Natrinema sp. SYSU A 869: one gene and its partner. The protein of the gene in region 1 binds, or shares a complex with, the protein of each later gene. Links are inferred from orthologs where the notes say so. Each region holds a gene or a part of one and is shown in the gene's direction. Other genes may lie near its edges.

Region 1 (5,293 bases):
TATCGTATCGACGTACGACGACCACGTGATGCCGATCTGGAAGTCGCTCGATATCCCCGTCAAGCGGGCCTCGGGCTGTACGCTCGAGGACTTCGAGGGCAATGAGTACCTCGACGTTTTCTCGGGGATCTCGGTGACGAATGTCGGGCACGGAAACGACGCCGTCGTCGACGCCGCGACGGAGCAACTCGAGGAGTTCGTTCATGGCTGTTCGTACGTCCATCCCAACGAGCCGGTCGCGGACCTCGCCGAACGGATCGCTGAGGTGACGCCGGGTGACCTCCAAAAGAGCTTCTTCTGTAACTCCGGGACAGAAGCCGTCGAGGGAGCCGTCAAACTGGCGCGGAAGTACACCGGCTCGAAAGAAGTGATCGCCCTCGAGATGGGCTTTCACGGCCGCACCCTCGGCAGTCTGGCGCTGACGGGGAACAAGGCCTACAAGCAGGGAATGGCCCCGACGCTCAACGACGTCGCCCACACCGCACCGCCGTACGGCTACCGCTGTCCACGCTGTGACGGCAAACAGTGTGATTCGAGCTGTGCCGAGGAACTCGAGCGAATCATCGGCTCGCACACCAGCGGGGACCTCGCGGCGGTCGTCGTCGAACCGGTCATGGGTGAAGCCGGGATCATCGTCCCGCCCGAGGGATGGCTCGAGCGAATTCAGGAGATCTCCCACGACCACGGCGCACTGCTCATCGCTGACGAGGTCCAGACCGGCTACGGTCGAACCGGGGAGCTGTTCGCGAGCAGCCACTTCGGGGTCGAGCCCGATATCCTGACGCAGGCGAAGGGGATCGCGAACGGGCTTCCCCTCGGTGCATTCACTGCCTCCGAAGAAATCGCGGACGCCTTCGAGTCCGGCGACCACCTCTCGACGTTCGGCGGCAACCCCGTCGCCTGCGCCGCTGCGCTGGCGACCATCGACGAACTCCAGGACGGAGTCGTCGACGACGCCCGCGAGCAGGGCCAGTGGCTCGAATCCGAACTCGCGGCGCTCGAGGACGAGTACGACGTCGTCGGGCAGACGCGCGGACTCGGACTGATGTGGGGCGTCGAACTCGTGGAACCGGGGACGACGGGGCCACAGAACGTCTCACCGCGGCCGGACGACAAGCTGGCATCGGCCGTCAGCGACTATCTCCGCGAGGAATCGAACGTCGTGATGGGTGTCGGCGGCTACTACAAGAACGTCATGCGCTTCCAGCCGCCGCTGACCATCTCGCGCGATCAACTCCAGTACGCCGTCGACGAACTCCGAGCGGCCCTCGAAACGGTTGCCTGAGAAATCGACTACGACGGCCTGCGACGGACGGGCGCGAGTGACCGCCCCTTCGGACGTCGTCGAGGAACGTCTCTGGGTACAATTGATGATCGACGGTAGCAACAGCGGACGGTTCGATATCTGAGGGGACACACACCGCGGTTCGGCTATAGTAGCCACTGAAGCGATTTACATACTGATCGCAAGCAGTCTGCGATCAGATGTGCAATGACTTTCAGTGGCTACTATAGACTGTCCGTGGCCCCAGAGAGCGGATCACTCGTCGGTGTCGTCCTCGAATGAGGCCGCCGAGAGCGATCCATCCACGGGCGAGAAATCCGTACTTCCACACTGACACCCATCCCGGCGACCGATCGGGCGAAGTTTGTCTTCTGCTAACTCGAGTGCTGCATAGAGCGCCCCACACTGCTCGCATACAGCGATTGTCCGTCGATTATCGTCGCGTTCATCCATCGTCGCGGTCTCACATCGGCAAAGATGTTACAAATATCTGCTGTGAGGATGTGAGTAACACCGCGGTCGTTACTACGAGCGAAACAACACCGATAGTCGATCCGAGAGTGGCCGGCAGAAGCGAGTGATGACCGGGCGCGCCCGTGGACGGTGGCGTCGAGGTCGAGACGAATCGTTGAGGTTGAGACGAATCCCACGGGGCAATCGATGAGAAGAGAGCGAGAGTGCCGCGATATGCGGAACGCGTTTCCGCACGAACCAGCCACGCGAACGCCGGCCGGTCGCTTTTCTGACGGCTGGTGATAGTTCCGGCCATGAGCGACGACGGACCGAGCCGCGACCGAGTACAGGATCGTTCCGAACAGCGCAAGTCCGAGCGGGCCGCCCACACCGAATCGATCCTCGACGACGTCGAACGCCATCTCGGCGAGATGGAGTATCCGATCACGAGCGAGGAGATCGCCTCGGAGTACGGCAACGAGCCGATCGACATGCCCAACGAGACGGAGTCGCTGGGGAGCGTCTTCGACCGGCTGGCGGGTGAGCAGTACGACTCGCCCGAGGAGGTCCGCGAGGCTGTCTACGGCGAGATCACCGGCGAGGCCGGGAGCCCCAACGAGGCCAACGCTGAACGCGATCTCGACGAACTGGACGACGAGAAACAGGGATCGCTCGGTGAGAGCGGCGGCGGCACGTACTGACCGCCAGGTCGGCAGTTCATCGATCGCCGCTTCCCGCCCGCCTGCCATGCTGTCGGGCAGATTGTGATAGCAGAACGGATTTACGTTCGCGTCACCTGTTTTCGCGTATGGATTACGAATCGAGTCTCGACCGAGCGATGGAGGACGTCCCCGATATCGGGGGCGACGAACAGCGACTGCAGATCCCCGATCCACAGCCACAGAAAGACGGTGCGTTCACGCGAGTGACGAACCTCGACGAGATCGCTGACGTCCTCTCGCGAGACACCGAACATCTCCACCGGTTCATCCAGCGCGAACTGGGGACTAGCGGCAAATTCGAGAAGGGCCGCGGCCGGTACAACGGGACCTTCTCCCAGACGGACCTCGACGCGGCGATCGACGCCTACGTCGACGAGTACGTGCTCTGTTCGGAGTGTGGCCTGCCGGACACCCGCCTCGCCCGCGAGGATCGAACGCCGATGCTGCGCTGTGACGCCTGCGGTGCGTTCCGCCCCGTCACCAAGCGCTCGACCAGCAGCAGCCAGCAACAACAGCAGGATGCCGTCGAAGAGGGCAACACCTACACGGTCGAGATCACCGGTACCGGCCGCAAGGGCGACGGCGTCGCCGAGAAGGGCAGCTACACGATCTTCGTCCCCGGTGCCGAGGAGGGCGACGTCGTGGACATCTACATCAAGAATATTTCGGGCAACCTAGCGTTCGCCCGACTCGACTGACGCCGCGATTCGATTCGTTCGGTTTTCTCGATAGCCGGCGACAGGACAATAGCGCAGCGACCGTCACCGCACCGATTCGGGAACCGTATCCGGGAGACAGACGACCTTTTCGCGACCGAGCCGGTAGCGGTCGATGACGTTGCGATCTCGAGGGCCGAGAGGAAGCGACTGAGCGTGGCGTGTGCCCAGCCGTAGCGGTCGGCGACCCGCCGTTGTCTGATCCAGCCGCCGTGTTCGACGAGATCGGCGTGAACGTACGCCTCGGGTGTGACGCCGCACTCGAGGATTTCGCTCCTGTCGAATCAACCGCGTCGGTACAGGCCCGAACCGTTCCTCTGACAGCAGTTACGAGCCGAGAGCCGACCGGATTCCGTTGTCCGTGCATCGTATTTCCCGCTGGCGACCACGGAATCAAAGGGGTATGCACAAACCCGTCCAAACAACCCCCGCTGGGATACCGCGAAATTAAAGTTAGGTTGTGCTAGTCACACTGGTATGGGAGTATCGTTCGACCTCTTCGGGACGCTGGTGACCGCCGACCGTCCGGACGACCCGGCCGACGCCGTCGCGACGGAACTCGCGAAGCGAGACGTCACGGTTCCCGACGACTGGGCCGTGGCCTACGCGGAGCCACACGTTGACGCGCCCGAGGGTGCGGAGGTACCGCTTCCGGCCCACGTTTCGCGCGCGCTCGCGAGTCGCGGCGTGGACTACGAGCACAACGCCGCCAGGCGGGCCGTCGTCGCGGCGTTCGATCCGACCGTCGAGACCAGACCGGGTGCGCTCGAGGCGGTCGATGCCGCTCGAGAGCGAGGCTCAATTGCGATCTGTTCGAACTGCAGCGTCCCGGAGTTAGTCGGCCGCACGCTCGTCAGATCGGACTTCGAGCGCGATGATTTCGACGCAATCGTCACGAGCGTCGGCTGTGGCTGGCGCAAACCCGCCCCCGAAATCTTCGACCAGACTGCCGACGAACTCGGCGTCGCCACCGACGACCTCGTCCACGTTGGCGACGATCCGCGAACCGACGGCGGGATCGAGGCCGTCGGCGGCACGGGACTGCTACTCGAGAACCTGTCGCTCGCGGACGTGCCGTCTCGACTGGCGTCGCTGACTGCCGACGAACACAGCAGTAATGACTGAGCGTCCCTATTCGGACGACAGTATGGAGGCGAAAGCGGCGTGTTGACGACGCTCGCGGTCATCGGGCTGGCGTTCAGCCTCGATCTGCTGATCGGCGAACCGCCGACTGCGGTCCACCCGGTCGCGTGGTTCGGCCGACTCGTCGACGCGGCCGATCGGCCGTGGAGCGACAGCGATCGCCGCCAGCGTCTCGCCGGGGTCGCGATTGCCATGCTCGCCCCGCTCGTCCCCGCCGTGGTCGTCGGCGGGATCGTCCTCGCGGCGACCGCTCTCGGGCCGCTGTCCGGCGGTATCGCCGCCGCGCTCGCTCTCTTTCTGACGACCAGTTTGCGCTCGCTGCTCGAGCTTACCGGAGACGTGATCGCGACGACAGCCGGAAATCTCGAGCGGGCCCGCGAGCAGGTCCGTGGACTGGTCGGCCGGGACACGTCGACGCTCTCGTCCGGCGAACTTCGCAGCGCGGCCGTCGAGAGCGCGGCCGAGAACCTCGCGGACGGGCTGGTCGCGACCCTGGTGCCGTTCGCGGTGCTCGCACCGATCTCGCTCCCGGCCGCGGCGGCCGCCGCTGCGTGGGTCAAGGGCGTCAACACGCTGGACTCGATGCTGGGCTACCACTCGAAACCGATCGGCACCGCGAGTGCGCGACTCGACGACCTCGTCATGTATCTGCCAGCCCGACTCGCGGCCGCGTCGATTGCCGTCGCCGCGATCGATCCGTTCGCGATCGTGCGCGCTCGGCAGTGGGCGCGCGCGCCGCCGTCGCCCAACTCCGGCTGGCCGATGGCGACGCTCGCCTGCGCGCTCGGCGTTCGTCTCGAGAAGGTGGACGTCTACGTCCTCAACCCCAACGCCGCGCTCCCGACGCTGACCGAGGGCGAACGGGCCGTCACCATCGTCGGCCGAGCGGCCGTCGTCTCGATCGTCGTCGCCATCGTACTCGCGATTATCATCCCGGAGTTGGCAGGGGGCCTCGAGACGAACTGGCAGTCGAT
Region 2 (2,910 bases), 560 kb from region 1 along the record:
TCGACGGGTAGCGGCGTCGGCTCGCGGATGATCTCGATCTCGAGCGAGCAGCCCGCGTCCGACCCGTCTCGATGAACCCGCCAGACGCCGACTTCCTCGGGGATTCGGTTCAGGTGTGCACGGGTGACGTAACTCTCGGTCGCGAGAATGGCCTCGTCGACCAGCGCGAGGCTCGCGTCCGTTCGCAGTTGTGCCTCGAGATCACCCGGCTGGCCGAGGTCGGGCTTGTTCTCGATCCCGACGATGCGGTCGTACCAGTCAGGATAGCGGGCGACCTGCCGGACGTACTCGCGGCTTGCGGTCGCGCTGGCGCTGTGATCGCGTTCGAAGAAGCCGATCTCGAGGGCTCGATCGACGGCGCTGCGAGCGCGCTCGGGATGACAGTCGACAGCGTCCTTCCAGTAGCGGGCCTGCCCGGTCCCGATGGCCGACTCGATGGCGGCGTCCGGAATCGACTCGCTCGTGATCGCAGCGCGATCCGCGAATTCGGGGCCGGGTTCGATGCAAAGTACATCGAGGATCCGCCCGCCGGGTTCGGCGACACCGCCGCCGAGCTGGCGCGCGACGATTCCGTCGCATCGCTCTTCGAGACGGGCGCATAGCTCGAGTTCGAACGCGAACTCCGACACGGTACTGGTGAGGGTGGGAGGCGAAATAAGTCGTCGGGTTCGGCGGTCTGGAGACGTTCCATTCGTGTGCCGGACCCGCATATCGACGTCGCCCGAGACAAGGGATAGCTCGCAACCTTTATCAAGCGCACAGCGGAATCACTACCCAAGATTACTCATCGTCTTATGGTAGGAAATCGACAACCGGAGGTGAACATCGGGCTCGTCGGTCACGTCGACCACGGCAAGACGACGCTGGTGCAAGCTCTCAGCGGCTCGTGGACGGATCAACACAGCGAGGAGATGAAACGCGGGATTTCGATCAGGCTCGGCTATGCCGACGCGACCTTCCGCTACTGCGACGGGCTCGACGAACCCGAATGCTACACCGTCGAGGAGGAGTGTGCGGACGGCTCGCCGAGTGAGCCGCTCCGGACCGTTTCGTTCGTCGACGCCCCGGGTCACGAGACCCTGATGGCAACGATGCTCTCCGGCGCGTCGCTGATGGATGGTGCCGTGTTGGTGGTCAGCGCCAACGAGCCCGTCCCACAGCCCCAGACCGAAGAGCACCTGATGGCGCTCGATATCATCGGCATCGACAACATCGTCATCGCACAGAACAAGGTGGACCTCGTCGACGCCGAGACCGCCCGAAACAACTACGACCAGATCAAGGAGTTCGTCGAGGGAACGGTCGCGGAAGACGCCCCGATCGTCCCCGTCTCCGCAGGCCAGGAGGTCAACCTCGACCTGCTCATTCAGGCAATCGAGGAGGAGATCCCCACCCCCGATCGGGACCCCGACGACGATCCCCGAATGCATGTCGCCCGCAGTTTCGACATCAACAAGCCAGGCACGACCGCGAAAGACCTCGCCGGCGGCGTTCTCGGTGGCAGTCTCGTTCAGGGCGAACTCGAGGTCGGCGACGACCTCGAGATCCGGCCCGGCCGTGAAGTCGAGGAAGGCGGGAAGACCGAGTACGTCCCGATTGAGACGTCCATTCGCTCGCTCCAAGCCGGCGGCGAGGCCGCCGAAACCGTCACACCGGGCGGCCTGCTCGGCGTCGGGACCGGACTTGACCCCTCGCTCACCAAGGGCGACGCACTGGCCGGCCGGATGGCCGGTCCGCCGGGCTCGCTCCCGCCGACGTGGAACGAGTTCACCATGGATGTCGACCTGCTCGAGCGGGTTGTCGGTGCGGAGAGCGGCGAGACGGTCGACGAAATCAGCACGGGCGAACCGCTGATGATGACCGTCGGCACAGCGACGACCGTCGGCTCGGTCACCAGCGCCCGCGAGGGCGAGTGTGAGGTCAAACTCAAGCGACCCGTCGCCGCCGATCCAGGGACGAAAATCGCGATCAACCGCCGCATCGGCGCGCGCTGGCGGCTGATCGGTCTGGGAACGCTCACGGACTGAGGCAATGAGCACGCGGACGCGGGTCGCCCTCGATACGAGCGCGCTCATGATGCCGGTCGAACTCGACGTACGGCTGTTCGAGGAACTCGAGCGGCTCTTGGACTCGTTCGAACCGACGATTCCACAGGCCGTCCTCGAGGAACTCCGGCGACTCTCGGAGAAGGGCGGCCAGGAGGGAATGGCCGCGACCGTCGGCCACGACCTGGCGACCGAACGCTGTCTCGTCGTCGACACGGAGGCATCGTACGCTGACGACGCTTTGGTCGAACTCGCCCGTGAGGGTGCAGTCGACTACGTCGTCACGAACGACCGCCCGCTACGCGACCGGGTGCTCGAGGCGAGCAGACCGGTAATTGCATTACGCGGGAGAAACAAGTTAGCGATCACTCAACCATAGATGTACAAACGGGTTAGACTGAAGGACACAGTAGAAGTACCGCCGGAAGAGCTCGGCGACGTTTCGCCGGACCGAGTCAAGCGACTGCTCCAGGACAAACTCGAGGGGCGGATGGACGAAGAGGTCGGGAGCGTCGTCTCCGTCACCAATGTCCACGATATCGGCGAAGGAACGGTGTTGCCAAACCGGCCGGGCGTCTACTACGAGGCCGAGTTCGACGCCGTCACCTTCGATCCGGAGATGCAGGAGGTCGTCGACGGCACCGTCGTCGAAGTCGTCGAATTCGGTGCCTTCGTCGGGATCGGCCCCGTCGACGGATTGCTGCACGTCTCGCAGATCAGCGACGAATATCTCGCCTTCGATGGCGAGAACCAGCGGCTGGCCTCGAACGAGTCCGCGCGCTCGCTCGGTGTCGAAGACGCCGTCCGGGCCCGAATCGTCACCAAGAGCATCGACGAACGCAACCCTCGCGACTCGAAGATCGGG

Evidence for each region.
Region 2: the proteins of K6I40_RS25435 (region 1) and K6I40_RS22555 are in contact, whole or in part, in a crystal structure (PDB 2QMU), measured with the Saccharolobus solfataricus proteins. The link is inferred for Natrinema sp. SYSU A 869 from one-to-one orthologs. Residues at the interface, in WP_231918336.1 of Saccharolobus solfataricus: Met1, Leu2, Arg4, Leu5, Tyr6, Lys8, Leu9, Pro10, Ile106, Lys108, Lys109, Glu110, Lys111; in WP_009988771.1 of Saccharolobus solfataricus: Trp33, Pro65, Glu66, Gln148, Val151, Asp152, Val154, Ser155, Lys156, Ala159, Leu160, Tyr163, Arg164, Lys167, Ile180, Ile181, Pro182, Val183, Ser184, Leu186, His187, Ile189, Asn190, Asp192, Ser193.

What each region holds. Positions count from the first base shown.
Region 1 is NZ_CP082249.1:3,469,322-3,474,614, reverse strand. The notes cover bases 1,560-4,352. They hold K6I40_RS25435 (translation initiation factor IF-2 subunit beta), read left to right. Parts: upstream 1,560-2,546; coding sequence 2,547-3,158; downstream 3,159-4,352. Other genes in these bases: cbiB (adenosylcobinamide-phosphate synthase CbiB), read left to right, coding at 4,341-4,352; K6I40_RS25430 (HAD family hydrolase), read left to right, coding at 3,654-4,301; K6I40_RS25440 (hypothetical protein), read left to right, coding at 2,053-2,439; K6I40_RS25445 (hypothetical protein), read right to left, coding at 1,560-1,738. Also shown: K6I40_RS25450 (aspartate aminotransferase family protein), read left to right, coding at 1-1,285; more of K6I40_RS25445, read right to left, coding at 1,541-1,559; more of cbiB, read left to right, coding at 4,353-5,293. UniProt on the Methanocaldococcus jannaschii protein: eIF-2 functions in the early steps of protein synthesis by forming a ternary complex with GTP and initiator tRNA.
Region 2 is NZ_CP082249.1:2,912,659-2,915,568, forward strand. It holds K6I40_RS22555 (translation initiation factor IF-2 subunit gamma), read left to right. Parts: upstream 1-794; coding sequence 795-2,027; downstream 2,028-2,910. Other genes in the region: K6I40_RS22550 (DUF5787 family protein), read right to left, coding at 1-629; K6I40_RS22560 (DUF188 domain-containing protein), read left to right, coding at 2,032-2,424; K6I40_RS22565 (DNA-directed RNA polymerase), read left to right, coding at 2,425-2,910. UniProt on the Methanocaldococcus jannaschii protein: eIF-2 functions in the early steps of protein synthesis by forming a ternary complex with GTP and initiator tRNA.